One region of the Streptomyces sp. NPDC033178 genome, then DNA from elsewhere that is predicted to be linked to it. Evidence: riboswitches for the same ligand, from Rfam matches in the RefSeq annotation. Region 1 holds a riboswitch; each other region holds the start of a gene.
What was found. A riboswitch is a leader RNA that binds a small molecule or an ion and turns the genes downstream of it on or off. The one in region 1 is predicted to bind cobalamin.
Positions count from the first base shown of each region.

Region 2: it holds a riboswitch for cobalamin, as region 1 does, so the genes downstream of both, ACZ5VQ_RS06265 (ribonucleoside-diphosphate reductase subunit alpha) here and ACZ5VQ_RS31200 (CbtB domain-containing protein) in region 1, are expected to answer to the same signal.
Region 3: it holds a riboswitch for cobalamin, as region 1 does, so the genes downstream of both, metE (5-methyltetrahydropteroyltriglutamate--homocysteine S-methyltransferase) here and ACZ5VQ_RS31200 (CbtB domain-containing protein) in region 1, are expected to answer to the same signal.

Region 1 covers NZ_JBVIPT010000014.1:86,101-95,869, reverse strand. The annotation lists gene ACZ5VQ_RS31250 (GH1 family beta-glucosidase) at 1-744, shown strand, start outside; gene ACZ5VQ_RS31245 (LacI family DNA-binding transcriptional regulator) at 808-1,809, shown strand; gene ACZ5VQ_RS31240 (TetR/AcrR family transcriptional regulator) at 1,932-2,609, opposite strand; gene ACZ5VQ_RS31235 (MFS transporter) at 2,708-3,154, shown strand; gene ACZ5VQ_RS31230 (hypothetical protein) at 3,285-3,488, opposite strand; gene ACZ5VQ_RS31225 (ferric reductase-like transmembrane domain-containing protein) at 3,558-3,968, opposite strand; gene ACZ5VQ_RS31220 (hypothetical protein) at 4,095-4,265, shown strand; gene ACZ5VQ_RS31215 (sensor histidine kinase) at 4,346-4,753, shown strand; gene ACZ5VQ_RS31210 (acyl-CoA dehydrogenase family protein) at 4,867-6,057, opposite strand; gene ACZ5VQ_RS31205 (CbtA family protein) at 6,260-7,030, opposite strand; gene ACZ5VQ_RS31200 (CbtB domain-containing protein) at 7,060-7,284, opposite strand; cobalamin riboswitch at 7,321-7,462, opposite strand; gene ACZ5VQ_RS31195 (histidine phosphatase family protein) at 7,593-8,240, shown strand; gene ACZ5VQ_RS31190 (four-helix bundle copper-binding protein) at 8,387-8,779, opposite strand; gene ACZ5VQ_RS31185 (right-handed parallel beta-helix repeat-containing protein) at 9,019-9,769, shown strand, end outside.
Region 2 covers NZ_JBVIPT010000002.1:524,818-534,586, forward strand. The annotation lists gene cyc1 (epi-isozizaene synthase) at 207-1,292, shown strand; gene ACZ5VQ_RS06245 (bifunctional albaflavenone monooxygenase/terpene synthase) at 1,289-2,659, shown strand; gene ACZ5VQ_RS06250 (helix-turn-helix domain-containing protein) at 2,675-3,646, opposite strand; gene ACZ5VQ_RS06255 (hypothetical protein) at 3,741-3,977, shown strand; gene ACZ5VQ_RS06260 (ribonucleotide-diphosphate reductase subunit beta) at 3,890-4,933, opposite strand; gene ACZ5VQ_RS06265 (ribonucleoside-diphosphate reductase subunit alpha) at 4,933-7,365, opposite strand; cobalamin riboswitch at 7,505-7,645, opposite strand; gene ACZ5VQ_RS06270 (GNAT family N-acetyltransferase) at 7,722-8,240, opposite strand; gene ACZ5VQ_RS06275 (nucleoside hydrolase) at 8,350-9,339, opposite strand; gene mctP (monocarboxylate uptake permease MctP) at 9,580-9,769, opposite strand, start outside.
Region 3 covers NZ_JBVIPT010000019.1:71,376-81,144, forward strand. The annotation lists gene ACZ5VQ_RS37655 (methylmalonyl-CoA mutase family protein) at 134-1,939, shown strand; gene scpA (methylmalonyl-CoA mutase) at 1,939-4,125, shown strand; gene meaB (methylmalonyl Co-A mutase-associated GTPase MeaB) at 4,131-5,117, shown strand; cobalamin riboswitch at 5,381-5,605, shown strand; gene metE (5-methyltetrahydropteroyltriglutamate--homocysteine S-methyltransferase) at 5,773-8,094, shown strand; gene bla (class A beta-lactamase) at 8,166-9,041, opposite strand; gene ACZ5VQ_RS37680 (TetR/AcrR family transcriptional regulator) at 9,300-9,769, opposite strand, start outside.

The sequences.
Region 1 (9,769 bases):
CTGGCGGCGGAGGCGATACGGGGCGATGACTCGCACGTCGGTATCACCCTCAACCTCACCCACGTCACCCCGCTCAGCACCGAGCCCGCCGACCTGGACGCTGCCCGCCGCATCGACGGCATGCAGAACCGGCTCTTCCTCGACCCGCTGCTGCGCGCCGCCTACCCCGAGGACGTACTCGACGACCTCCGCGAGGTCACCGGCTTCGGGCACATCCACGACGGCGATCTGAAGCGGATCGGGGCCCCGCCGGACCACCTCGGCGTCAACTACTACGCGCCGATGCTGGTCGCCGGCAGTTCGACACCGACCCAATCCGCCTATGTGGGCTCGCCGTTGGTCCGTGTCGCCGACGGTGGCCGACCGAGGACCGCGATGGGCTGGGAGATCGACGAGAGGGGACTCCTGGAGCTCCTCCTGCGGCTCAAGGACGACTACCCGGCCGTACCGCTGTACATCACGGAGAACGGTGCGTCCTTCGACGACGTGCTGGAGCACGACGGCGTGCACGACACGGACCGCGTTGCCTACCTGGACCGCCATCTCAGCTCCTGCGCACAGGCGATCGGCCACGGTGTGCCGCTCAAGGGCTACTTCGTCTGGTCGCTCCTCGACAACTTCGAGTGGTCCTTCGGCTACGGGCCACGCTTCGGCATCGTGCACGTCGACTACGCGACCCAGCAGCGCACGCCCAAGGACAGCGCCCGCTGGTACGCCGAGGTCATCCGGCGCGGCGGCCTGTGAAGCCGTTAGCGCTTACAGTGCTGCTACTGCCCACCCCGTCCATACGAACTGGAGCCGCCCCACATGACCAGACGGCCACCGACACTCGACGAGGTGGCGCTGCGCGCCGGGGTGTCCGTCGGAACCGTCTCGCGGGTGATCAACAACCGCCAGCACGTCAGCAAGAAGGCGCGGCAGGCGGTGGAGAGTGCCGTGGCGGAACTGGGCTATGTGCCCAACGTGGCGGCCCGTTCGCTCGCCTCGCAGCGCCGCGGCGCGGTGGTGCTGGCGATCTCCAGCGACGATCCCGCCCTGTTCGCCAACCTCTTCTTCGCCGAGGTGATCACCGGTGTGAACGCGGTCATCGAGGAGACGGACCTCGAACTGCTGCTGGTCCTGGCCGCCTCCGAGCGGGGCAGGGCCCGGCTCACCCGCATCCTCCAGTCCCGGGGCGCGGACGGCGTCATGCTGCTGGCCCTGCGCGAGAACGATCCGCTGGCGAAGGTGGCCGAGGCGGGGGGCGTCCCCGTCGTGCACGGAGGCCGCCCCCTGGACCGGGCCCCGCGCTGGTACGTGGACGCCGACAACCGGGGCGGGGCCCGCCAGGCCGTGGAGTACCTGATCTCGACGGGTCGCCGCGCCATCGGTACCGTCACCGGCCCGCAGGACATGCACGCCGGTGTCTCCCGCTACCTGGGCTTCCGGGAGGCGGTCGCTCTGGCCGGCCTCAAGGACCACCGCGTGGCCCACGCCGACTTCAGCGAGGCGGGCGGCGCGGCGGCGACCGCCCGTCTCCTGGACGAACACCCGGACCTGGACGCGGTGTTCGTCGCCTCGGACGCCATGGCGGCCGGCGCTCTGCGCGTCCTGCGCGAGCGCGGCCGTACCGTGCCCGAGGACGTCGCGGTCGTCGGGTTCAACGACATCCTCACCGCCCGGCACACCCAGCCGGCCCTCACCACGATCCACCAGCCCATCGTGGCCCTCGGCCGAGAGATGACCCGCATGCTGGTACGCGTACTGGGCGGCGAGGAGCCGACTCCCCTCATCCTGCCGACGGATCTGGTGCTCAGGGAGTCCGCGTAGCGCGGCTGCCCGCCGGCAAGGTGATGCAGCGGACGCGGGCGCGCCTCAGCGACGCCGGCGGCCACGGCCCCGGTTCGGCGCGCACCGAGTCGGCTTTCGTACGGCATGTGGTGCGCTCGGCCCTATGCCTGCCCCTGTCCGGCGTCACCCGGCGGCTGCGCGGAGGGCACGGGCCAGGTCCGGCGAATCTGGCCGTCGGTCATGGGGGACGTGTGCGCCGCCGGGCCCTGCTGCAGGCCGAAGCCCAGCAGGAGAGCCTCGGCGTAACGGCGCCAGGCCTCGGGGGCGATGTCCTCGGTGCGGTCGGCGACAGCGCCGATCATGTGGAGGAAGGCGTACACGTCGGGACTGGCGAAGTCCTCGCGGACGGCGCCCGCTGCGACCGCGCCTTCCACCAGGCCGTCCACGTGACGGCCGAGGTCGTCGCGCATCTGCGCGATGGACCTGTCGTCCATGCTCGCGTGGGCGAGGACGACATCGAGGGCCCGGTCGCGGGCCCGCCACTGGGCAGCCGCGAGCAGGTAGTGGCGCAGAGCCCGTCCCGGGTCCGGTTGCTGCTCGGCCTCTGTCGCGAGCTGCAGGAATGTGGTGAACCGTTCGGTGAACAGGGCGTCGATCAACACCTGCAGATCAGGGAAGCGCCGGTAGACCGTGGCGACTCCGACCCCGGCCTCGCGCGCGATCTCGTTGAGGGTGACGGCGGAGCCGCGCTGCGCGAACATCCGGTCGGCCGTCTCCATGATCAGCCTGCGGTTTCGTTCGGCGTCCGCGCGCAGCGGGCGTTGCGTGTCCCGGGTCACGCCGAGACATTCTCCACCACGGCAGGGCGGCGCACGTACTTGGCCAGGATCAGGACGCCTCAGGGGACGGCCACCGCGCGTCGGACTCCGGGCAACGGATGCCGATCTTCACACTGATCGCGTCCATGGTGTGGCTCGCGGTCATCCCCTGGGCCTCCGCCCTGTCGGACCGGCACGGCCGACGCAAGGTGCTCATGGTCGGCTCCACGGGTCTCGTCGTCTCCACGCTCCTGCTGTTCCCCATGATCAACACCGCCGACTCGGCTCTGATCCTGATCGCACTCCTGATAACGGCGGTGTTCATGGGCGTCGTCTACGGGCCCATCGCGGCGCTGTTCTCCGAACTCTTCAAGGCCGAAGTGCGCTACAGCGGGGCCTCACTCGGCTACCAGCTCGGATCGATCCTGGGCGGCGGCCTGGCCCCGACCGTGGCGACAGGTCTCTACACGAGCTGGGAATCGACCGTCCCCATCAGCCTCTACCTCACGGGGGTGACACTGATCAGCCTCGCCTGTGTGTGGCTGGTCACCCGCCGGACGGGCTGACGTCCCCCACGGGAGGCCGCCCGGGCGGAGGCGCGCGGGTTCGCGGATTCCTGAGTACGGGAACGAGTGAACCCGCAACGCCCGCCCGGGCGATGACCGTCGCGCATGCGGAATCGGCTGCGTCTGCTTCCTACTTGCTCTCGCCGGGCTTGCCGACGTGTTCGCCGTCGCCCGGTGTGTCGTCGACGGGCTTGGCCTGGGCGGGATCGGCCGGGGCGGTGGAGCCGTGCTCGGCGTGGTTGCCGCCGTCCCCTCCAGGCGGGCGGGCCGCAGACGTAGATGTCGCACCGGGCGATGTCAGGTACGAGGTTCTTGAGGACTCGGGCGTGGTCATCGAGGCGGGCGGGGCCCGCGGCCTGGCAGGAGGTGTCGACGCGGGGCGGTCCCGGCAGGAAGATCAGCTCTACTCCGCGGCGGGCGGCGATCGCCCGGAGCTCGTCGGCGAACACGGCGTGCTGGACTTCGCCGTAGCGGTGGCGAACAACATCCACGAGTCGGTGATGAACACCCGCACCAGCGCATCGAGTATCGCGTCGGGTTCACGCACAGCGCGTTCGACGGCGAACAGTACGACGTGGGCGAGCATCAGCCGGAACGAGGCGAAGCCGATCCAGCGGTGCCGGCGGGTGAGCAGGTCGTGGCCCCAGGAGCGTTCGACCCAGGGGATCCGGGCGAGCAGAACGACCTGCAGGATCATGAGGTCGGAGGCCAGTAGTCCGGTGAGCAGGCCGAGGGAGTCCATCGCCCGGTCGGCGGTGGTGAGGCCGAGCGGGCCGCCCTGGTTCATCACCCACAGGGCGACGACCGCGACCACGGACAGGATCGCCAGGGCGCCGAACGGGTCGGCCGCCGTGAAGCCCCGCCTGCCGCGTCCGGCGGGTGGCCCGCGACGGCGACGCGGGACACGAACTGCGCACTCCCCCCCACCACCACTCTCGGGATGAGCCTGGAAACCCTGCAGCGCAACCCGGACCTCTCCAAAGACCGGCGCACCCGGGCCCTGGAAGCCATGCGTACCGAGCATCGCCGCATCACCACTCTGCTCACCGGCCTGCAGCCCTGGCCCGCGGCGACGCCCATGCCCTTCCCGGCCGCACCCCGGTCGACCTGACCGCACTGCTGGCCGAAGCCGTCCGGCATGCCACCCGACGGCACCCCGCAGTCACCTACCGCCTCGAACCCGCCGCCCCGGTGACGATCCAGGGATGGCAGCCCGGACTCCGCCCCGCCGTCGACAACCTCCTGGACAACGCCGCTCTGCACGGCCGCACCGACGGAGACGTCGACATCAGGCTCTCCCTCCACGGCACCACGATCCGGATCGCCGTCAGCGACGACGGTCCCGGCATGCCGCCCGACCAACGCCAGGCCATGAAGGAGCGCTTCACCCGCGGGTCACGCACCAACTCCCCCGGCTCCGGTCTCGGCCTCGCCCTCGTCGAACAGCAGGCCCAACTCCACCACGGAACGCTCCACTTGGGGGCAGGCCCCGACGGCGGACTCCAGACGATCGTCAGCCTGCCTTCCGCCCCCGAAGCCGGCCCCGACCCCGACCCCGACGTCGACGATCCTGGTCCGGCAGATGCTCCGTCGGTGTGATCAGCACGGCAACCTGGGCCGCACTCGGGGCGACGGCCCAGCCTGCCGACGTCTTGGCCACCGGTGCCGACCCTCTCGCCGCGGCGCTGATCAGAGTTCCTCGTCAGCTCGGGCTAGCGCCGTACCCTCGGCATGCCCAGACCGATCCACGAGATGATTTCGCGCTGGATCTCGTTGTTGCCGCCGCCAAAGGTGAAGATCACGGCGGAGCGGTAGCCGCGTTCCAGTTCGCCGTGGAGCACCGCGCCCGCTGAGCCCTCCTTGAGGACACCGGCCACGGCGACGACCTCCATGAGCCAGGCGTACGCGTCCCGGCGGGCCTCGGAGCCGTACACCTTGACGGCGGAGGCGTCCTGCGGGGTGAGCGTGCCCTCCTGGACGGCGTTCACCATCTGCCAGTTGAGGAGTTTCATCGCGTCGAGCTTCGTGTGGGTCTGGGCGAGGCGGCGGCGTACCCAGGGGAGGTCGACGACACGGCGGCCGTCGGCGAGTTTGGTCTCCATGGCCCAGCGCTGTACGTCGTGCAGGGCTCGGATGGCCATGGTGCCGTGTGCGGCGAGGGTGACCCGCTCGTGGTTGAGCTGGTTGGTGATCAGCCGCCAGCCCTTGTTCTCCTGGCCGACCCGGCGGGACGCGGGGACGCGGATGTTCTCGTAGTAGCTCGCGGTGGTGTCGTGCGAGGCGAGGGTGTTGATGATCGTGCAGGAGTAGCCGGGGTCGGAGGTCGGCACGAGGAGCATGGTGATGCCCTTGTGCGGCGGGGCGTCGGGGTCCGTGCGGACGGCGAGCCAGACCCAGTCGGCGGTGTCGCCGTTGGTCGTCCAGATCTTCTGGCCGTCGACCGTGTAGTGGCCGGTGTCCTCGTCGCCCTCCCTGACCGCCCTGGTCTTCAGGGCGGCCAGGTCCGTGCCCGCGTCGGGCTCGCTGTAGCCGATCGCGAAGTCGAGCTCGCCGGAGAGGATCTTCGGCAGGAAGTACCCCTTCTGCTCGTCGGTACCGAACTGCATGATCGTCGGCCCGACCGTGTTGAGCGCCATCAACGGCAGCGGTACGCCGGCCTGGGCGGCCTCGTCGAAGAAGATGAACTGTTCCATCGGGGTCAGACCGCGCCCGCCGTACTCCTTCGGCCAGCCCACACCGAGCCACCCGTCGGAGCCGAGCCGACGGATGGTCTCGCGGTAGAAGCGCTTCTGCGCCGCAGGGTCGCCGTAGCGGGCGTACACGTCATCGGGGACCAACTCGGCGAAGTAGGCTCGCAGTTCGGTGCGCAACCGCTGCTGCTCCGGCGTGTATTCGAGATGCACGGCGCCTCCTGGCTCCCACTGGCCCACTCGTTCGGCCACCCGGACCTGACGGCGCACACCGTAGAACGTGTTCCAGAAATAAGGAATGCCGACGACGTACGCGCCTAGTCGTACACACCTGGACGTACGCGCCTGCCAGACGCACGCACTCATGCGAAAGGGCCCCGGGAATGCGCTCCAGGGGCCCTTCGGTGTGAACGGATCAGTGCGCGACCGGAGTTGCCCGCCCTTCGGCCGCCTTCTCGCCCTCAGCCGCGGCCGGTTTGGGAGCCAGTACGCGCTCCGCGAGCAGCCCGAAGACCAGCCCGTACGCGGTCCACAGGGTCACCTGGATGGCCAGGGTCGCCAGTCGGTACTGCCACAGCAGGGTGGCGGGGAAGCCCTCCGGCGCCTCGCTGAAGGACGGCAGGAACGCGTACGCCAGGCCGACGGCCAGGACGAAGAACCCACCCGCCGCGAGGGTGGCGTTCCAGTTGCCCAGGCGCGGTGCGAGGCGCTTGCCGAGGATCACCGCGGCGACGGCCAGCAGCACGCTGAGCACGATCATCAGGAGGAACAGCGCGGTGCGCTGGTTGAGGGTGTCGGGGTCGCCGACGGCGGGCGGGTTCGCCGGGTACTTGAGGAACGGCACCAGGTAGACCGCGACCAGACCGGCGCCCGCCAGCAGCAGCGCGCTCGCGCGCGGCCCGAAGCGGCCGATCCTGCCGAGAGCGAAGCAGTACGCGAGTGCGGCGATGCCGCCGAACGCGACCCCGTAGACGAGGACGCCGGTGGACAGTCCACCGGTGGACTGCATGGCACGGGTGACGGGTTCCTCGCCGCCGTGTTCGTGGGCATGGGCTTCCTCGAACGCGATGGCCTCGTCCACACGAGGTTCACCGAGGAAGTAGGCGACGACCAGGGCGAGCACGCCCGCGGCAAGACCCGCGAGCATGCCGCGCACCAGGAGATTTCTGACGGTGACGGAGTTCATCGAGTTGTCCTGTCGGTTCTTTGTCGCCGTCAGTGGCAGGGGAAGCCGAGCAGGTGGCGGGCGTCGTGCACCCACTCGTGCACGCCTTCGCCCGAGACCAGGGAGGTGGCGCCCTGTTCGGCGCCGACGAAGTAGAGCAGCACCAGCATCAGGATGCCGAGGAAGACCGCCCAGGGAGCGATCGCGCCGATCGGCAGCTTTGCGGGTACGTCGGGGGTGGTTGCGGTCGGCTGAGCGACGGCGGACTGCGCCATGGCAGGACCTCCTGGGGGAACTCGCGTCCCATCTCGGTGGTGCACAGGACGACGGCCACGGGTCTGACTTGCTCGACCTCCGCCTCTCCTGATGGAAGGCGGTTGTACGGGGCTTACAGTGGCGCGACCGTGCCGGATTCTCACCGGCTTCCGTCGTACCGTCGTCAATATCGACGAGAAGGTACCGCGAAGCGGAGGCGCGGCCAAGGGCGCATGGAATGCCGGGGGCGCGCCGGGGCCCTGGTCACGCCCCCAATTCCCGGTACGAACAGGGGTGTTGAGCACGTGGGGAACGCGAGGGCGGGCCGATGACCAGCCGAGTGATGTTGATCTCACCAGCGATGAGCGCGGCGTTGCGGGAGGCACGTTTCGACGACGGATGCCCCGTCGACCCGGCCGGGCTGCGGCTCGCCGAGGCGGCCGCGAACGCGCTGCCGGCCGCCGACCAGGTCCTGGTCTCGCCCGCCGTTCGCTGCCGGGAGACGGCGACGGCCCTCGGGCTCGACGCCCTCGCCGTCACCGAGCCGCCGGAACTGGCCGGCCTGGACGTGGGCCGCTGGCGCGGGGCGACCCTCGCCGAGGTGAGCGCCGCCGAACCGGAGGCCGTCGGACGCTGGCTGGCGGACCCGTCGTCCGCACCGCACGGCGGCGAGTCGGTGGCCGGGCTGTGCGAGCGCGTGGCGAAGTGGCTGGAGACGGTGGCGGATCCGAGTTCCGGGGCTTCGGGGACCGGGGCTTCCGGGTCTGGCTCAGGCTCGGCCGGAGGTTCAGGACCAGGCTCGGTCCGGATCATCGCCGTCGTCGAGCCGGAGATCGTACGGGCCGGGGTGGTGCGGGCACTCGGGGCGCCGGAGTCGGCGTTCTGGCGCGTCGACGTGCCGCCGTTGGCCGCGACGGAGTTCAGCGGGCGGGCCGGGCGCTGGAATGTACGAGTCGGGAGGGCCCTCGGAGAGTGAGGCTGCCGGGTCCCGAACGGCCCTTCGGGACCCGGCACCTCCGGGCGTGGCGCACCTCGGGACACGGCGTCGGGCCACCCCACCCCGACCGGACAACACCGGACCTCCGCGCGGTACTCACCACACGGCACTCGCCGCACAGAACCTCACCTCAGCAGGGCGAGGAACTCCGTGCAGGCGCGCGCGCAGTCGCGGCAGGCCTCGGCGCCCTTCTCGGCGCCGGGGCTCCGGTCGAAGACCTGGGCGGTCTCCAGGCAGACGGCACGGCACCACTCCACCTGGGCGCGCATCCCGGCCTCGGCCTGTGTGACCTGCTCGGCCAGGGCCCGGCAGGTCGCGTCGCAGACCTCCGCGCACAGGATGCCCTTGCGCCGCAACTCCTGTTGGTCGTCGGGGCCGTCGAGTTCGGCGAGGCTCGCGCGCAGGGCGCAGACCCGTGCGCACTCGGTACATGCCTGCGCACAGGCGAACCGGTCCTCGAGGAAACGAACGAGTTCCTGTTGCTCTGTTAGTGACACGCGGTTCGGGTAGCCGGGCATCGCCACGGCAAACCCGCCTTCGCACCGGAGCGCGGACCCAGAAGAGGCTGAGCGTGTCGAAGTTATTGACGTGGTCACGGCCGCACTCTACGTTCTGACCGGTTTACCGAACCACGTTCGGTATATCGATCCGCTCGTGGCGGGCACGCACACCCCGGCAACCAACCTGATGTGTGCGACCACTGACCCGCGACAAGCTTCGGATCGGCAGACAAGGAGGCCTCGTGCGCATCGCGGGCATGCTCACAGGGACAGCGTTGAGTGCCGTGTTGGCGACGACGGTGCTACCGACCCCGGCAGCCGCGGCGTCGACCATCGTCGTGGCCGTCAACGGGAACGACTCCGCCGCCGGCACCCTCGGCCAACCTCTGCGGACCGTCCAGACGGCCGTCGACAGGGCGAAGCCGGGCGACACCATCCTCGTACGGGGCGGCACTTACGCCTTGACCGACAACATCACGATCACCACCTCGGGCACGGCGTCGCAGCCGATCTCCCTCGGCGCCCACCCGGGCGAGCGCGTCGTCATCGACGGCGAGCAACTGCCGGCCAGCCACACACCGGTCGGCGGCAGCATCCCGCGCGCGGAGCGTGGGGCCGTCCACCAGGAAGCCTCCTACTGGAAGGTCTCCGGTCTGGAGATCGTCAACGGGCCGTACGGCTACTACTGCGACGGCTGCAGCAACAACGTGTTCTCCCGTCTCACCACCCACGACAACTACGAGTCCGGCTTCCATCTCCAGGGCGCCTCCGCGGGCAACCAGATCCTGAACCTGGACAGTTACGGCAACCGCGACCCGCGCAAGAACGGCGAGAGCGCGGACGGGCTGGCCATCAAGGAGGGCAGCGGGAGCGGCAACGTCGTGCGGGGCGCGAGGCTGTGGAACAACGTCGACGACGGTTACGACGCCTGGAAGTTCACCTCCCCGATCGTCGTCGAGAACACGATCGCGTACGGCAACGGCTTCAACCGCTGGAACTTCCCGGACT
Region 2 (9,769 bases), on a different contig from region 1:
ACGTTCGATCCCTTGTGCGCACGCAATGATCCATATTGAGTCACGGGAGGGGAGATTCTCGGCACGGTGGGGTAGTGAGTGAAGCAAATCCGTTCCCAGAACGGTCAGTTGTGGTGCTGAATGGGAAGTGCGGGGATACGCAACGGCGCACGCCCGGCACAGCGGGAGGGGCGTGTCGCCAACAGGCGGCTGAGAGGGGTTTGTTCGTGCCTGCTTTCCCACAGAGCACCACAACGACGCACACCGCGATCTCGGTTCCACCGGCGCTCTCTCTCCCGGTGATCGAGAGGGAGTTTCCCCGTCAACTCCATCCGTATTGGCCCCGGCTTCAGGAGAAGACCAGGGCCTGGCTCCTGGAAAAACGCCTCATGTCCCCGGACAAGGTCGAGGCATATGCCGACGGGCTTTGCTACACGGACCTCATGGCGGGCTACTACATTGGCGCGCCCGACCAGGTCCTCCAGGCGATAGCGGACTACAGCGCGTGGTTCTTCGTCTGGGACGACCGTCACGACCGCGACGTCATACACGGCCGGCCGGAGGCCTGGCGCAGGCTCCGGCGCCGGCTGCACACGGCTCTCGACTCCCCGTGGGACCACCTGCACCACCAGGATCCCCTGGTCGCGGGGTTCGCGGACAGCATGGTGCGGCTGTACTCGTTCCTGGGCGAGGGGTGGAACATCCGGTTCGCCGACGACTTCCACGCCGTCATCGAGGCGTACGACCAGGAATTCCGCAACCGAACGGAAGGCATTGTCCCGACCGTCGACGAATATCTCGAACTACGGCGGATGACTTTCGCGCACTGGATCTGGATCGACCTGCTGGAGCCGAGCGCCGAGTACGAACTTCCCGCCGCCGTGCGGCAGAACCCCGCATATCGGCGGGCTTCGTTGCTGTGCCAGGATTTCGCCGCCTGGTACAACGATCTGTGTTCGCTCCCGAAAGAAATAGCGGGCGACGAGGTGCACAATCTCGGGATCAGTCTCATTCACCACGAGGGAATGCGACTCGAAGAAGCGGTGAAGGAAGTGAGGCGTCGGGTCGAGGAATGCATCAGCGAATTCCTCGACGTCGAGAAGGAGGTATTGCGGTACGCCGACCGGATCGACAGCGGCTCCGCGCGGGGCGCCGAATTGGCGGACGCCGTGCGCGCGTGTCTGTTCAATATGCGGAACTGGTTCAGTTCCGTGTACTGGTTCCACCACGAGTCCGGCCGGTACATGGTCGACAACTGGGACGACCGCTCCACACCCCCGTACGTCAACAACGAAGCGGCAGGTGAGAAATGACCGTCGAGTCCGTGCGGCCCGCTGCACCTCAGGCGGCAGAACTGTCCACCCCGCCCCTCGCCGGGGGCGGTGTCCCCGGCCTCGGTCACGGCCTGAAACTGGTCCGTGACCCGCTGGGCTTCCTGGCCCGGCTGCGCGACCAGGGCGACGTCGTCCGGCTGAGGCTCGGCCCGAAGACGGTGTACGCGGTCACCACGCCGGCCCTCACCGGGGAGCTGGCACTGAACCCCGACTTCAAGATCGACGGTCCTCTGTGGGAATCCCTCGAAGGCCTGCTCGGCAAGGAGGGAGTGGCGACCGCCAACGGACCGCGGCACCGACGCCAGCGGCGGACCATCCAGCCCGCGTTCCGGCTCGACATCATCCCCGAGTACGGGCCGATCATGGAGGAGGAGGCACACGCCCTCGCCGACCGCATGGGGTCCGGCGAGACGGTCGACTGCACCTCGGAGTCGTTCCGGGTCGCCGTCCGTATCGCCGCCCGCTGTCTGCTGCGCGGCGACTTCATGGACGAGCGCGCCGAGCGGCTGAGCATCGCGCTCGCCACGGTGTTCCGCGGCATGTACCGGCGGATGGTGATCCCGGCGGGGCCGCTCTATCGGCTGCCGCTTCCGGCCAATCGCAAATTCGACCGTGCATTGGCCGATTTGCACCTCCTGGTCGACGAGATCGTCGCCGAACGCCGGGCATCCGGTCAAAAGCCGGACGATTTGCTGACGGCATTGCTGGAAGCGAAGGACGAGAATGGCGACCCGATCGGCGAACAGGAGATCCACGATCAGGTCGTCGCGATACTCACCCCCGGCAGTGAAACCGTCGCCTCCACGATCATGTGGCTGCTGCAAGTCCTCACCGAACATCCGGAACACGCGGACCGCGTACGCGAAGAGGTCGAATCCGTCGCGGGGGACCGTCCGGTCGCATTCGCGGACGTACGGAAGCTGTCCCACACGAACAATGTCGTCGTCGAGGCCATGCGGCTGCGTCCCGCCGTATGGATATTGACGCGCCGGGCCGTGACCGAAACCGAACTGGGCGGGTATCGCATTCCGGCCGGGGCGGACATCGTCTACAGCCCGTACGCGATCCAGCGCGATCCGCGGTCGTACGACGGCAACCTGGAGTTCGACCCCGACCGCTGGCTTCCCGAGCGCGCCAAGGACGTGCCGAAGTACGCGATGAGTCCGTTCAGCGTGGGCAACCGGAAGTGCCCGAGCGACCACTTCTCGATGGCCCAGCTCAGCCTCATCACGGCGGCGGTGGCCTCGCGCTGGCGCCTGGAGCAGGTGTCCGACTCCAACGACACGACCCGGGTCGGCATCACGCTGCGGCCGCACCGGCTGCTGCTGAGGGCGGTGGCCCGCTGAGTGCGCGGCGCACGTTCAGGCGGCCTCGGAGCCTCTGAACGTGCGCCGGTACGCGTTCGGGGTCGTCCCGAGCAGGCGGACGAACTGGTGGCGCAGCGCGGCAGCGGTCCCGAACCCCGTGCGGTCCGCGATGAAGTCCATGGTCTCGTCCGTGGCCTCCAGCAACTCCTGTGCCAGCAGCACCCGTTGACGCAGCAGCCAGCGGTACGGGGTCGTGCCCGTCTCCTGCTGGAAGCGGCGGGCGAACGTGCGCGGGGACATGAGCGCGCGAGCGGCGAGCTGTTCGACGGTCACCTCCTCGTCGAGGTGGCGCTCCATCCAGGCGAGCACCTCGCCGACCGTGTCGCACTGCGAGCGCGGCAGCGGCCGCTCGATGTACTGGGCCTGGCCGCCGTCCCGGTGCGGGGGTACCACCATGCGGCGGGCGATGGCGTTGGCGATCTCGGGGCCCTGCTCCTTGCGGACGATGTGCAGACAGGCGTCGATGCCGGCCGCGGTGCCCGCGGAGGTGACCACCGGGTCGTCGTCCACGTACAGCACGTCCGGCTCGACCCTCGCCCGCGGGTACTGCCGGGCCAGCGTGTCCACGTGCTGCCAGTGCACGGCGCAGCGCCGCCCGTCCAGGAGCCCGGCGGCGCCCAGCACGAAGACCCCGGAGCAGACGCTCAGGACCCGGGCCCCGCGGTCCACGGCCCGGCGCAGTGCGTCGAGCATCTCGGGCGGATACTCGCGCACGGCGTAGGTGCTCCCGGCGGGTACGACGACCAGGTCGGCCTCTTCCAGCCGGTCGAGCCCGTACGGAGTGGCGACCGTGAACCCGGGGACGTGGGTGCTGAGGCTCGCGCCCGGAGTCTCCGCGGAGACCACCGCGAAGTCGTACACCGGCAGCCCCTCGTCGCTGCGGTCGAGGCCGAACACCTCGCAGACCACACCGAGTTCAAAAGGATGCACACCGTCGAGCAGGACGACAGCCACGTTGTTGAGCATGTTTCCCAGTGTGCACCCGATCTGGCAGGAAATCGAGGGTGTGCGGCAGTACTGCCACTCACGGTAAGGAGCAATCGGCGCGACAGTGGTGTCCATGGAAACGACACAGCTGGAAGGCCTGATCTCAATGCTCTTCGTCCTCGGAATCCTGGTCCTGCTCGTCCTCCCCTCGGTGATCGGCATCGTGCGCGACCGGCGCATCGACCGTCAGCTCAGGGAGGCCGAGCAGGGACACCGCAAGGATCAGAAGTCCTCGTCGAAGCCGACCGAACCCTCCACGGCCACCTGGTACGCCGAAGGCCGGCGCTCGAAGAAGTTGGTCAGCTCCTGAACGCCCTGCAGCTCCATGAAGGAGAAGGGGTTCTCGGAGCCGTACACCGGAGCGAAGCCGAGGCGCGTCAGGCGCTGGTCGGCGACACACTCCAGGTACTGCCTCATCGAGTCGGTGTTCATCCCCGGGAGGCCGTCACCGCACAGGTCGCGCGCGAACTGCAGTTCGGCCTCGACGGCCTCCCGGAGCATGTCGGTGACCTGCTCCCGGAGCCGGTCGTCGAAGAGCTCCGGCTCCTCCTTGCGGACGGTGTCCACGACCTCGAAGGCGAAGCTCATGTGCATCGTCTCGTCGCGGAACACCCAGTTGGTGCCCGTCGCCAGACCGTGCAGCAGACCCCGGCTGCGGAACCAGTAGACGTACGCGAAGGCACCGTAGAAGAACAGCCCCTCGATGCACGCGGCGAAGCAGATGAGGTTGAGCAGGAAGCGGCGGCGGTCGGCCTTGGTCTCCAGCCGGTCCAGCTTCTCCACCGAGTCCATCCACCTGAAGCAGAACTCGGCCTTCTCGCGGATGGACGGGATGCTCTCGACGGCGTCGAAGGCCGCCGCCCTGTCCGCCGGGTCGGGCAGGTAGGTGTCGAGCAGCGTCAAGTAGAACTGGACGTGCACCGCCTCCTCGAAGAGCTGACGGCTCAGATACAGCCGCGCCTCGGGGGAGTTGATGTGCTTGTAGAGCGTCAGCACCAGGTTGTTCGACACGATCGAGTCGCCCGTCGCGAAGAACGCGACCAGCCGGCCGATCATGTGCTGCTCGCCCGGTGACAGCTTCGCCAGGTCGGTGACGTCCGAGTGGAGGTCGACCTCCTCGACGGTCCAGGTGTTCTTGATCGCGTCCCGGTAGCGCTCGTAGAAGTCCGGGTAGCGCATGGGACGCAGAGTCAGCTCGAAGCCCGGGTCGAGCAGGTTCTTCTGGACCTTCTCGGCGTTCTCTGTGTTCTCGGGAGCGGTGGTCATTACTGGCAGGCCTCGCAGGACTCGGGGTTCTCAAGTGAGCAGGCGACGGCGTCCTCGTCGGGAGTCGCCTGTACGGGAATGGGGGCGCCCGCGGCCGACGAGGAACCCGCGGCACGGGCGATGCGCGTCGCCGGGCGCGAGCGCAGGTAGTACGTCGTCTTCAGCCCCGACTTCCAGGCGTACGCGTACATCGAGGAGAGCTTGCCGATGGTAGGCGTCTCCAGGAACAGGTTCAGCGACTGGGACTGGTCCAGGAACGGGGTCCGGGCCGCCGCCATGTCGATCAGGTCGCGCTGCGGGATCTCCCACGCCGTGCGGTACAGATCGCGCACGTCCTGCGGCACCCATGTGAAGCCCTGCACCGAGCCGTTCGACTCGCGCAGCGCCTCCCGGGTCTGGGTGTCCCACACGCCGAGCTTCTTCAGCTCCGCCACCAGGTAGGAGTTGACCTGGAGGAACTCGCCGGAGAGGGTCTCGCGCTTGAAGAGGTTGGAGACCTGAGGCTCGATGCACTCGTAGACGCCCGCGATGGACGCGATCGTCGCGGTGGGCGCGATCGCGAGCAGCAGCGAGTTGCGCATGCCGACCGAGGTGATCCGCTCCCGCAGCGCGGCCCAGCGCTCCGGCCAGTTGAGCTCCACGTCGTAGTGGTCGGGGTGCAGCACCCCCTGTGCCGTACGGGTCTTCTCCCAGGCGGGCAGCGGGCCGTTGCGCTCGGCGAGGTCGACGGACGCCTCGTACGCGGCGAGCATGACGCGTTCGGCGATCCGGGTGGAGAGCGCCTTGGCCTCGGCGGAGTCGAAGGGCATCCGCAGCTTGAAGAAGACGTCCTGCAGACCCATCGCGCCCAGGCCCACCGGCCGCCACCTGGCGTTGGAGCGGCCCGCCTGCTCGGTCGGGTAGAAGTTGATGTCGACGACCCGGTCGAGGAAGGTGACGGCGGTACGGACGGTCGAGTCCAGCCGCTCCCAGTCGATGACCTCGGTGGCCCCGGGGGCCGTGATCACGAACGCGCCGAGGTTGACCGAACCGAGGTTGCAGACCGCCGTCTCGCCGTCGTCCGTGACCTCCAGGATCTCCGTGCAGAGGTTGGAGGAGTGGACCGTGTGGCCGGGCAGCGCGGTCTGGTTGGCCGTGCGGTTGGCGGCGTCCTTGAAGGTCATCCAGCCGTTGCCGGTCTGCGCGAGGGTGCGCATCATGCGGCCGTACAGATCGCGGGCCGGGATGGTCTTCTTGGCGAGCCCCTGGTCCTCCGCCTTGCGGTAGGCGGCGTCGAACTCCTCGCCCCACAGGTCGACCAGCTCGGGCACGTCCGACGGCGAGAACAGCGACCACACGCGGTCCTCGTTCACCCGGCGCATGAACTCGTCCGGGATCCAGTGCGCGAGGTTCAGGTTGTGCGTACGGCGGGCGTCCTCACCGGTGTTGTCGCGCAGCTCCAGGAACTCCTCGATGTCGGAGTGCCAGGTCTCCAGGTAGACCGCGGCCGCGCCCTTGCGCCGGCCGCCCTGGTTCACGGCGGCGACCGAGGCGTCGAGCGTCTTCAGGAACGGGACGATGCCGTTGGAGTGCCCGTTCGTCCCGCGGATCAGGGAACCGCGCGAGCGGACACGGGAGTACGCGATGCCGATGCCGCCCGCGTGCTTCGAGAGGCGGGCCACCTGGTGGTACCGGTCGTAGATGGAGTCCAGCTCGTCCAGCGGGGAGTCGAGGAGGTAGCAGGACGACATCTGGGGGTGCCGCGTACCGGAGTTGAAGAGCGTGGGGGAGGACGGCAGGTAGTCGAGGCGGCTCATCAGCCGGTACAGCGCGGCCACTTCGTCGAGGGCGCGGGTCCCCGCTTTTGAATCGAGCACGGTGTCCTCGGCGAGACCGCTCGCCACGCGCAGCATGAAGTGCTGGGGCGTCTCGATGACGGACCGCGTGATCGGGTGCCGCAGCAGATACCGGCTGTGCAGCGTGCGCAGGCCGAAGTAGCCGAAGCGGTCGTCCCCTTCGAGGTCGATCAGCGCGTCCAGACGGGCCGCGTGGGTCCGTACGAACTCGGCGGTGCGGTCGGCGATCAGGCCCTCGCGGTGGCCGACCGCGACGGACTCGGAGAAGGACCTGACCCCCTGCGAGGCGGCCTCCTCGGCGATGCCGATCGTCAGCAGACGGGCGGCCAGCTTCGAGTACACGGGGTCCTCGGAGATGAGGCCCGCGGCCGCCTCCGTGGCCAGCTCGCGCAGCTCCGCGGTGATCCCGTCGGCCCCCACGGAGGACCGGCCGCGCAGCGCGGCGGCGGCGACCCTGCCGGGATCGGCGTCGGGAAGGTCGGCGGTGAGGTCGGTCAGGGTCCGCAGCAACACGGTTCCCGGTCCGTCGGCCTCGGCCCTGTCCTGCTGGTACTGGGGCGCTTTCGCTGAGACCGGATCGGCTGGCGCGATGGTCACGTGGGGCTCTCCCTCGCTCGGCACGGGGCCTGCGGGGAGAGGGGTTCGGGGCACACGGGGGTACACGCTCTGCGCAGCGGTACGCCGCGTCCACCGGCCCACTCCGCGAGGCCCGGACGTCATGGCACCCGGGCCGGGTGGCCTGGGCACGCTGTCGGCAGGTCCTCGGACTGACCAGGCGCACGGCTCTCCCCTGGGGACAGACATGCACAAGTACACCGTTGCGGGACAGTTCCGGATTTGCACCGGATTCCCCTGCGGCGACAACGAGCATGAGCATACATCTTGTGCCGGGCTCGGGAAGCACCCCCACATGTTGTGTGTCGTATCGGCTTCGGAGGGTGTATCGGTATGTGTCAGAGCGTCAACTCGTAGGTGAGCAGCATGATGTCGTCGAGGTCCGGGATCGGGTTCCAGTCGCGGTCCGGGGCGCGGGTGAAGCCGAGGCGTCCGTAGATGCGATGGGCGCTGTGCATGGTGCGCTGGGTGGACAGCACGAGGCGTACGCAGCCGTCCGTGGCCCGGGCGCGGTCGACGCAGGCGCGCACGAGAGCCTCTCCGGCGCCGTGCCCGCGGGCCTCCTTCGCGACCGCCAGCATCCGTATCTCGGCCTCGCCCTCGCGTGCGATGTCGGCCATCGGACCGCCGGACGGGACGAAGGTCACGCAGCCGACGACCCGCTCGCCCGCGCCTGTCCCCACCACGGCCACCAGTACGTCCGCTGCGGCGGCCCGCTTCGCCACGTCCCGCAGCTCGCCCAGATACTCGTCGCTCTCCCCGAAGTCGAGCAGCCCGTCCCCGAGATAGGCCTGCGCGGTGATCTCGCCCACAGCCTCGTACTCCTCGGGCTTCGCCCGTCTGATCACGATGTCCATGCTTGGCAGTGTGCCGGAGGGGTACGGCAAGGGGCCGCCGAGTTTCTCGCGCACCGGTGCCGGTGCCGGGGCCGTCGCGCCGGTGCCAGGGGCGTCCGAGGGGGCGGGCTCAGCCCACGGCCGGCCACTGCGGCAGGGCCGTGACGAAGTCCTTCGTGAAGTCGCGTGGGCCCGGGCCGAGGGCCACGCGGCCCGTGTGGCGGGTGCGGGCGGTCAGGGCGGGCGACTCCGTGTAGTAGTTCCGTTGGGCGGCCGCGGGGACGAACACGGTCTGGCCGCGGGTGAGTTCGCTGGCGCACTCGACGACGACGGCTCCCTCCGCGAGCGTCACGAAGGATTCGTCCGCGCACACGCCCACGGCGAGCGGGTCGTGCAGCGGGCAGGAGTCGCCTCCGCCGTGGCGGCGGTAGGAGTCGATGTAGAACCGCAGCAGCCGGGCCGCGAGCGCCGTGCCCGCCCCCGCAGCCTCCAGCGCGGCGAGGTCGGCGGGGCCGAAGAGCCAGCGGTGCGAGGCGTCCAGGTCGACCATGGTGAACGGGATGCCCGAGGAGAGCACCACCTCGGCGGCGTCCGGGTCCGCCCACATGTTGAACTCGGCGACCGGGGTGATGTTTCCGGGCACCTGCGCGTTGCCGCCCATGAACACGAACTTCTTCACTCGGTGGGCGAAGGCCGGGTCCTCCAGGAGCGCGATGGCCACGTTGGTGAGCGGGCCGGTGGCGCACACCGTCAGCTCGCCCTCGTGCTCCCGGGAGAGCCGCAGCAGTGCCTGTGCGGAGGACTCCGTCAGGTGTGCGGCGGTCGAGTCGGGGAGTGTCTCGTGGCCGAGGCCCTCGGGGCCGTGGAAGTGGCCGGCGGCCGTGTACGGGAGGCGGGTGAGGGGGCGGGCCGCTCCGCGGTGGACCGGGATGTCGGTGTCGATACGGAGGGCTCTCGCGAGGGCGCGGGCGTTGCGGTAGGTCTGCTCGGCGGGGAGGTTGCCGCCCACGGAGGTGTAGGCCCTGAGGTCCCACCTGCCTGTGCCCAGGAGGTACTGGAGAGCCACGGCGTCGTCTATGCCGGGATCACTGTCGAGGACGATCGGCGAACCAACGCTCATGACGCCCAGCGTAACCGCGGACTGCCGTGCCGCCAGGGGCAGTTGTCGCCCCCGCCGCCCCTACCCGTCCCGTCCCTGGGGGCTGCGCCCCCAGACCCCCCCTTTCGGCCTGAACGGCCTCGTCCTCAAACGCCGGACGGGCTAATAGTCAGCCCCTCCGGCGTTTGAGGAGCGGGGGTTCGGGGCGGAGCCCCCGAGGAAGGGACGGGAATGGGTAGGGGCGGCGGGGGCGAAAAAAGGCTAGTGCCCCGCCCCCGCCCCCGCCGTCGCCGGCGGCAGCTCGACCTGCACACCCTTGTCGCCCGCGTCCGCTGTGTAGTCCTCGGGGGACGTCTCGTCGATGCCCTCGGGCGCCTTGAGGGCCTTGAGGGCGAAGGTCAGGACGACCGTCACGACCACGTTCAGGACGAACGCCGTCAGACCGATGTAC
Region 3 (9,769 bases), on a different contig from region 1:
AGGACCCGAGGGCGCACGTGCCGTCGTCGTCCGTAGTACGAACCCGGCCCAAGGATCAAGGGAACCACTGGGAGGTCAAGGTCACAGCGGGTCCCTCTGCTGCTCACCTGTGGATCTGACCTAGCATCCGAGCATGACGGTCCTGCCTGACGACGGGCTCTCGCTGGCCGCCGAGTTCCCTGACGCGACCCATGAGCAGTGGCAACGCCTCGTGGCGGGCGTACTGCGCAAGTCGGGCAAGGAAGTCTCGGACGACGCAGCTGAGGACGCCCTGTCCACCACGCTCGAGGACGGGCTGCGCGCCCGGCCCCTCTACAGCGCACACGACTCCGCGCCGGATCCCGGCCTGCCCGGTTTCGCCCCCTTCGTGCGGGGCGGCCGTGCCGAGGGCAACACCCTCGGCGGCTGGGACGTACGGCAGCGGCACACGGCCGCCGACAACGCCGCGGTCCTCGCCGACCTGGAGAACGGGGTCGCCTCGCTGTGGCTGGCCGTCGGCGAAGGCGGCTTCCCCGTGTCGTCGCTCGGCCGGGTCCTCGACGGCGTCTACCTCGATCTGGCACCGGTCGTCCTGGAGGCGGGGCGTGAAGTGGAGCCCGCCGCACGGGAGTTGCTGCGACTGTACGAGGAGCGGGGGGTCGCGCGCGACGCCGCCCGTGGCAATCTCGGCGCAGATCCCCTGGGCCATGCGGCCCGTACGGGAGAGGACGGGTTCGACTTCGCGCCCGTCGCCGCTCTCGCGCGGCTGTGCGCCGAGGAGTACCCGGGGCTGCGGGCGCTGACGGTCGACGCGTTGCCGTACCACGAGGCCGGTGGGTCCGCCGCGCAGGAGCTGGGCTGCTCGCTGGCGACCGGTGTCGCCTATCTGCGGGAGCTGACCGGGGCGGGGCTGAGCGTCGAACAGGCCTGTGCGCAGCTGGAGTTCCGGTACGCGGCCACCGCGGACCAGTTCCTGACCATCGCCAAGCTGCGTGCGGCGCGCAGGCTCTGGGCTCGGGTCGCCGAGGTCTGCGGGGCGCCGGGCGGGCAGGTGCAGCACGCGGTGACCTCGCCGGTGATGATGAGCCGCCGGGACCCGTGGGTGAACATGCTGCGTGCGACGGTCGCCACGCTGGCCGCCGGAGTGGGCGGCGCCGAGTCCGTCACCGTGCTGCCCTTCGACCACGCCCTCGGCCTGCCGGACGCGTTCGCCCGCCGGATCGCCCGCAACACCTCGACGATCCTGGTCGAGGAGTCGCATCTGTCCCGGGTGATCGACCCGGCGGGCGGCTCCTGGTACGTGGAACGCCTCACCGACGAACTCGCCCACGCGGGCTGGGAGTTCTTCCAGTCCGTCGAGCGGTCGGGTGGACAGGCGGCCGCCCTGCGGTCGGGCCTCGTCGGCGAGGAGCTGGCCGCCACCTGGGCGGCGCGCAGCGCGAAGCTGGCCAAGCGGCGCGAACCCGTCACCGGGGTCAGCGAGTTCCCGCACCTCGCCGAGCGGTTGGTGGCACGCGAGCCCGCGCCCGAGCCGCCGTCCGGCGGACTCCCCCGGGTGCGCCGCGACGAGGCGTACGAGAACCTGCGTGCCCGCTCCGACACCCACCTGGCGGCGACCGGCACCCGGCCGCGGATCTTCCTGGCCGCACTCGGTCCGGCAGCCGCCCACACCGCCCGCCTCACCTTCGCCTCCAACCTGTTCCAGGCGGGCGGCATCGAACCCGTCACGGAAGGCGCGTTCGAGGACAGCGGGGCCACCGAGGCCTGTCTGTGCTCCAGTGACGCGCTGTACGAGGAGCAGGCCGCCGAGGTCACCGCGTCCCTCAAGTCGGCGGGCGCCGCGCATGTGTTCCTCGCCGGGCGTCCCGGGCAGTACCCCGGTGTCGACGACTACGTCTTCGCGGACTGTGACGCCGTAGCCGTGCTCTCCGCCACCCTCGACCGCATGGGAGTGTCCTGATGAAACCGACGGGACCGATCCCCGATTTCTCCGGGATCGAGCTGGGGGTCCCGGCCGTGGACGGCGGCCCCGACGAGTGGCGCGACGCCGTCAAGAAGGCGGCCGGCGGCGACGACCTCCTCTGGGAGACCCCGGAGGGCATCGCGGTCAAGCCGCTCTACACCGGGCAGGACCTGGAGGGCCTGGACTTCCTGGGTACGTACCCGGGCGTCGCCCCGTATCTGCGCGGCCCGTACCCGACGATGTACGTCAACCAGCCCTGGACGATCCGGCAGTACGCGGGCTTCTCCACGGCCGAGGAGTCCAACGCCTTCTACCGCCGCAACCTCGCGGCCGGCCAGAAGGGTCTGTCCGTCGCCTTCGACCTGCCCACGCACCGGGGTTACGACAGCGACCACCCTCGGGTGACCGGTGACGTCGGCATGGCGGGGGTCGCCATCGACTCCATCTACGACATGCGGCAGTTGTTCGACGGGATCCCGCTGGACAAGATGACCGTGTCGATGACGATGAACGGCGCCGTGCTGCCGGTGCTCGCGCTCTACATCGTCGCGGCGGAGGAACAGGGCGTACCGCCCGAGAAGTTGGCCGGGACCATCCAGAACGACATCCTCAAGGAGTTCATGGTCCGCAACACCTACATCTATCCGCCGAAGCCGTCGATGCGGATCATCTCCGACATCTTCTCCTTCACCTCGCAGCGGATGCCCCGCTACAACTCCATCTCCATCTCCGGCTACCACATCCAAGAGGCGGGCGCGACGGCCGACTTGGAGCTGGCGTACACGCTCGCGGACGGGGTGGAGTACATCCGGGCGGGCCGGGACGCAGGGATGGACGTGGACGCGTTCGCGCCCCGGCTGTCCTTCTTCTGGGCGATCGGCATGAACTTCTTCATGGAGATCGCCAAGATGCGGGCCGCGCGGCTGCTCTGGGCCAAGCTGGTCAAGCAGTTCGACCCGCAGAACGCCAAGTCCCTCTCCCTGCGCACCCATTCGCAGACCTCGGGCTGGTCGCTGACCGCGCAGGACGTGTTCAACAACGTCACGCGTACGTGCGTGGAGGCGATGGCGGCCACCCAGGGCCACACCCAGTCGCTGCACACCAACGCCCTCGACGAGGCGCTCGCGCTGCCCACCGACTTCTCGGCGCGCATCGCCCGCAACACGCAGCTGCTGATCCAACAGGAGTCCGGCACGACCCGGGTGATCGACCCGTGGGGCGGCAGCGCGTACATCGAGAAGCTGACGTACGACCTCGCGCGGCGGGCCTGGCAGCACATCGAGGAGGTCGAGGCGGCGGGCGGCATGGCCAAGGCCATCGACGCGGGCATCCCCAAGCTGCGCATCGAGGAGGCCGCGGCCCGCACCCAGGCCCGGATCGACTCCGGACGTCAGCCGGTGATCGGCGTGAACAAGTACCGCGTGGAGACCGACGAGCAGATCGACGTCCTCAAGGTCGACAACTCCTCCGTACGCACCCAGCAGATCGAGAAGCTGCGGCGGCTGCGCGCGGAGCGCGACGAGCGGGCCTGCCAGGACTCGCTGGACGCCCTGACCCGGGCGGCGGGCGGTGAGGGCAACCTGCTGGAGCTGGCGGTGAACGCGGCCCGTGCGAAGGCCACTGTCGGCGAGATCTCCGACGCCCTGGAGAAGGTGTACGGGCGGCACGCGAGCCAGATCCGTACGATCTCCGGTGTGTACCGCACCGAAGCCGGCGAGTCCCCGTCCGTCGAGCGCACCCGTACGCTGGTGAACTCCTTCGAGGAGGCCGAGGGCCGTCGCCCGCGCATCCTGGTCGCCAAGATGGGCCAGGACGGCCACGACCGCGGCCAGAAGGTGATCGCGACCGCCTTCGCCGACCTCGGCTTCGACGTGGACGTCGGCCCGCTGTTCCAGACGCCGGGTGAAGTGGCCCGCCAGGCCGTCGAGGCGGACGTGCACATCGTCGGGGTGTCCTCGCTGGCCGCCGGGCACCTGACCCTCGTACCGGCGTTGCGGGAGCAGCTCGCGGAGGAGGGGCGCGAGGACATCATGATCGTGGTCGGTGGGGTGATTCCGCCGCAGGACGTGCCCACGCTCGTGGAGATGGGCGCGGCGGCCGTCTTCCCGCCCGGGACCGTGATCCCGGACGCGGCGTACGACCTGGTCGAGCGTCTGGCCACCGACCTCGGCCACGACCTCTGAGCCCCATGGCGATCGACCTCGACACCTATGTGAAGGGCGTACTCGACGGGAAGCGGGCGCTGGTGGCGCGCGCCATCACGCTCGTCGAGTCGACGAGGCCCCAACACCGGGCGATGGCACAGGAGTTGCTGACCGAGCTGCTGCCACACAGCGGGAGGGCGCGGCGGATCGGCATCAGCGGCGTCCCGGGCGTGGGCAAGTCGACGTTCATCGACGCGTTCGGCACGCTGCTCACCTCGCTCGGGTACCGGGTCGCCGTGCTCGCCGTCGACCCGTCGTCGAGCCGGACGGGCGGGTCCATCCTGGGCGACAAGACGCGCATGGAACGCCTGGCCGTCGACCCGGCGGCCTTCATTCGCCCCTCCCCCACCGCCGGGACGCTCGGCGGGGTCGCCAAGGCGACCCGGGAGTCGATCGTGGTGATGGAGGCGGCCGGTTACGACGTCGTCCTCGTCGAAACGGTCGGCGTCGGCCAGTCCGAGACCGCCGTCGCGAACATGGTCGACTCGTTCCTGCTCCTCACCCTCGCCCGGACCGGGGACCAGTTGCAGGGCATCAAGAAGGGTGTCCTGGAGCTGGCCGACGTGATCGCCGTCAACAAGGCGGACGGACCGCACGAGCGGGAAGCCCGGGGCGCGGCAAGGGAGTTGGCGGGCGCGCTGCGGTTGATGCACCCCGCAGACGCCGCCTGGACGCCACCGGTGCTGAGTTGCAGCGCCCGTGAGTCGACCGGCCTGGACACGGTCTGGGAGCGTCTCGAACAGCACCGTACGCTGCTCGACTCGACCGGCCGCCTCGCCGCCAAACGCCGTGACCAGCAGGTCGACTGGACTTGGACGATGGTGCGCGACGAACTCCTCGGCCGCCTGCACTCCGATCCCGCCGTACGCGCCCTCGGGCCCGGTCTCGAACAGCGGGTCAGGGACGGCGAGTTGACGGCCACACTCGCCGCCGAGCGCATCCTGCGGGCGTTCGGCGGCGAGACGGACTGAGCGGGACCGGGTCGGACCGGGCAGGACCGGAGTGAGCGGGACCGCGTAGGACGGGCCGCGGGTTCCCCGTGTATGCCCAGGGCTGAGGGGCCCGGCCCGTCACCGGTTGAGGGGCCGGTGGCAGTGGGGGACCGGGGCGGGCGGCGCCACAGGAGTGGGGCGGCGCCCGTCCAGTTGGCCTGGGCGGTGTCTCGTACGACCCGGTGTCTCGTACAGCCGTCCGGCATATGGGCAATGTTCCACGTCGTGAGGCCGCGACCCCTAGGCTGACCGGTGCAGCTGGTTCGCCCCGTCCGCCAGGCGGGATGCGTCGCAAGAGGGAACCCGGTGGGAATCCGGGACTGCCCCGCAGCGGTGAGCGGGAACGACCGCCGTCATACGCACTGGGCCCCGAGAAGCGGGGGCCTGGGAAGCGACGGCCAGTAGGTGTCCTCCGTACGGAGGGCGTGCTCGCGAGTCCGAAGACCTGCCATCTGCCCGTACGTGACCGATCGCGTACGGACAATCCCGGTGACCTCGTGGGCGGGTCAGGCGTACATATCCGGCGGACGACCGCGCCTTGCCGCGCGAGAGGTGTCTCTGCCGGGTTCGTCACCCCTTCGCGCCCACGTCCCGTCCCGGGATCTCAGGGAGACATCTCGCGAAGGAGAGTTCCGTGACATCGAAGTCCGCAGCCGCGGCGGCACGGGCCACCGTGTACGGCTACCCCCGTCAGGGCAGGGGCCGGGAACTGAAGAAGGCGATCGAGGGGTACTGGAAGGGCCGCGTCGACGCCGACGCCCTCCGGGCCACCGCCGCCGAACTGCGCCGCACCAACTGGCGGCAGCTGGCCGAGGCCGGCATCCACGAGGTGCCGACCGGCGACTTCTCGTACTACGACCATGTCCTGGACACCAGCGTCATGGTCGGCGCGATCCCCGGGCGCCACCGCGCCTCGGTCGAGGCCGACGCGCTCGACGGCTACTTCGCGATGGCCCGCGGCACCCAGGACGTGGCGCCGCTGGAGATGACGAAGTGGTTCGACACCAACTACCACTACCTGGTCCCGGAGTTGGGCCCTGACAGCGTCTTCACCGCCGATTCCGCCAAGCAGGTCGCCGAGCTCCGCGAAGCACTCGCGCTCGGTCTCACCGCCCGCCCGGTCCTCGTCGGACCCGTCACCTATCTCCTGCTCGCCAAGCCCGCGCCCGGTGTGGCCGCGGACTTCGACCCGGTGACCCTGCTGGACCGGCTGCTGCCGGTGTACGCCGAGGTCCTCTCCGATCTGCGGGCGGCGGGCGCGGAGTGGGTGCAGCTCGACGAACCGGCCCTGGTCCAGGACCGTACGCCCGCCGAACTGAACGCGGCCACGCGCGCCTACCGCGACCTCGGCGCGCTCACCGACCGTCCGAAGCTGCTGGTCGCCTCCTACTTCGACCGGCTCGGCGACGCCCTGCCGGTGCTGGCCAAGGCCCCGGTCGACGGCCTCGCCCTCGACTTCACCGAGGCGGCCGCCGGCAACCTGGACGCGCTCGCCGCCGTGGGCGGACTGCCCGGCAAGCGCCTGGTCGCGGGCGTGGTCAACGGGCGCAACATCTGGGTCAACGACCTCACCAAGTCCCTCGCCACGCTCGGCACCCTGCTGGGGCTGGCCGACCGGGTCGACGTGGCCACGTCCTGCTCACTGCTCCACGTGCCCCTCGACGCCACCGCCGAACGGGACATCGAGCCGCAGATCCTGCGCTGGCTCGCCTTCGCCCGGCAGAAGACGGCCGAGGTCGTCACCCTCGCCAGGGGGCTCGCCCAGGGGACGGGCACGATCACCGGCGAACTCGCCGCCAACCGGGCCGCCCTGGCCTCCCGCGCGAACTCGCCCATCACCCGCGACCCGGCCGTACGGGCGCGGGTCGGTGCGGTCACGGACACCGACGCCCGCCGCTCCCAGCCGTACGGCGAACGAGCCGCCGCACAGCGCGCCCACCTGAGTCTGCCCCTCCTCCCGACCACCACCATCGGCTCCTTCCCGCAGACCGCCGAACTGCGCGTCGCCCGCGCCGACCTGCGCGCCGGGCGCATCGACACGGCCGGCTACGAGGAGCGCATCAAGGCCGAGATCCAGGAGGTGATCTCCTTCCAGGAGAAGACCGGCCTGGACGTCCTCGTGCACGGCGAGGCCGAACGCAACGACATGGTCCAGTACTTCGCCGAGCAGCTCACCGGCTACCTCGCCACGCAGCACGGCTGGGTGCAGTCCTACGGCACCCGTTACGTCCGTCCGCCGATCCTGGCCGGCGACATCTCCCGCCCCGAGCCGATGACGGTGCGCTGGACGACGTACGCCCAGTCCCTGACCCAGCGCCCCGTCAAGGGCATGCTCACAGGGCCGGTCACCATGCTCGCCTGGTCCTTCGTCCGCGACGACCAGCCGCTCGGCGACACCGCCCGCCAGGTCGCCCTCGCCCTGCGCGACGAGGTCGACGACCTTGAGACGGCCGGGACTTCGGTCATCCAGGTCGACGAACCCGCGCTGCGCGAGACCCTGCCGCTGCGTGCCGCCGACCGCCCCGGCTATCTGGCGTGGGCCACCGAGGCGTTCCGGCTCACCACCGCAGGGGTCCGGCCGGCCACCCAGATCCACACCCACATGTGCTACGCCGAGTTCGGCGACATCGTCCAGGCGATCGACGACCTCGACGCGGACGTCATCAGCCTGGAGGCCGCCCGGTCCCACATGCAGGTTGCCCGCGAACTGGCCGCGCACGGCTATCCGCGGGAGGCCGGGCCCGGCGTCTACGACATCCACTCCCCGCGCGTGCCCAGCGCGGACGAGGCAGCCGCCCTGCTGCGCAAGGGGCTTGAGGCCATCCCGGCCGAACGGCTCTGGGTCAACCCCGACTGCGGCCTGAAGACCCGCGGCTGGCCCGAGACCCGGGCGTCCCTGGACAACCTGGTCGCGGCCGCCCATGCGGTACGGGCCGAACTGCCCACCGCCGACTGATCCGATACCTCCGACGTGGCGGCCGGGGACACGGATGTCCCCGGGCGCTGTGTCGGAGGCGCCCTGTCTCGTCAGGTGAGTTCCGCCGCCACCAGCGCTGCCGCCCTGGCGACCAGCGAGTTCTCCGTGGGCCCGTCGGCGGCGTACTTGGTCGACAGAACGGCCAGCACCAGGGGCGGCCGCCCGGGAGGCCATACGACGCCCACGTCGTTGGCGACCCCGTACGACGAGCCGCCCCCGGTCTTGTCCGCGAGGGTCCAGTCGCTGGGCAGGCCCGCGCGGAAGCGCTCGGTGTTGGTGGTGTTGGCGATCAGCCACCCGGTCAGCCGTTCGCGGTCCTCGGCCGGGAGCGCCCTGCCGATCACGAGCCGCGCGCCGGTCTGCCCGATGGCGCGCGGGCTGGTGGTGTCGGTCTTCCGCCAGGGTTCCGCCGAGTTCAGCTCGGGCTCCCACCGGTCGAGCCGGGTGATCCTGTCCCCGGTCGAGCGGGCGAACCGGGTGATCGCGGTCGGTCCGCCCAGCTCGCGCAGGAGGAGGTTGGCGGCGCCGTTGTCGCTCTGGGAGACAGCGGCGGAGCACAGCTCCTCGACCGTCATGCCGTTCGCGACGTTCTCGTCCGTGCCCGTGATCGGGGCGTAGCCCGCGGCCGTGACGTACTCCTTGGTGTACCGGATGCGCCGGGCCAGGAACTCGCCGTCACGGTCGAGGTCCCTCAGCACCGCCGCGGCCGTGAGCATCTTGAACACCGAGCACATCGGGAAGCGTTCGTCGGCGCGGTAGGCCACGGTCCGGCCGGTGGCCGTGTCGTGGGCGAAGATCCCCAGGCGCGCGGAGTACTCCCGCTCCAGGTCACCCAGCTGTCCCGCGAGGCTCTCTCCGCCGGGGGCCGAGGCGTGCGCCGCCGTCGGCACGGTGACCGCCAGCGCCGCTCCGGCGCCCAGGGCCAGCGCCGTACGACGGCTCGGGCGCGAGCTGAAGCGGGCGGCACGAGAGCCGGGACCGAAACCGGAACCGAAACTGGAACTGGAGGTGGTGCTGGAGGTGGTGCTGGAACTGGGACCGGAGCGGGATCCTGAGGTGTCCAAGGCCGTACTTCCTGTTCGTGCGGGCGTGACGTTCCTTCCGATGATCAAGACGCCACGACACGACGAACCGGTTGCCTAGCATCCCATACGCCATATACACCCTATGTGTCACATACGCCTCTACGCGTCGGCGGCCTCGGCGCGTTCCTCCGACGCCACGCTCTCGACGACCGCGGACGCCTCCTTCTCCGATACTCCCGCCGCGACCAGCGTGGCGATGGCGGTCCGTGTCCCGTCGTCCTCCCATGCCCCCGTGTTGACGCTTTCGAGCAGGGAGATGGCCAGGGCCTCCAGGCCGGAGCTGAGGACCACCGCCGGCAGGTGCTCGTGGAACACACCCGCGCGCTGCCCTCGTTCGAGGACGGCCGTCGCCACGTCCCGGGCCGGGGCCAGCACCTCGGACACCCTCTCCACGCCCAGATCCTGGCGGGCGAGTGCCAGGAGCAGCCGGTACCGGTCCCCCACCGACCAGATCGACAGGACGAACCGCGCGAACGCACGATCGGGTGCCTCGGCCTCGTCCGGCAAACGGGCCACGACGCCGCGCAGGGCCTCGGACGCCTCCTCGGCGAGAGCGTCCAGCAGGGCCG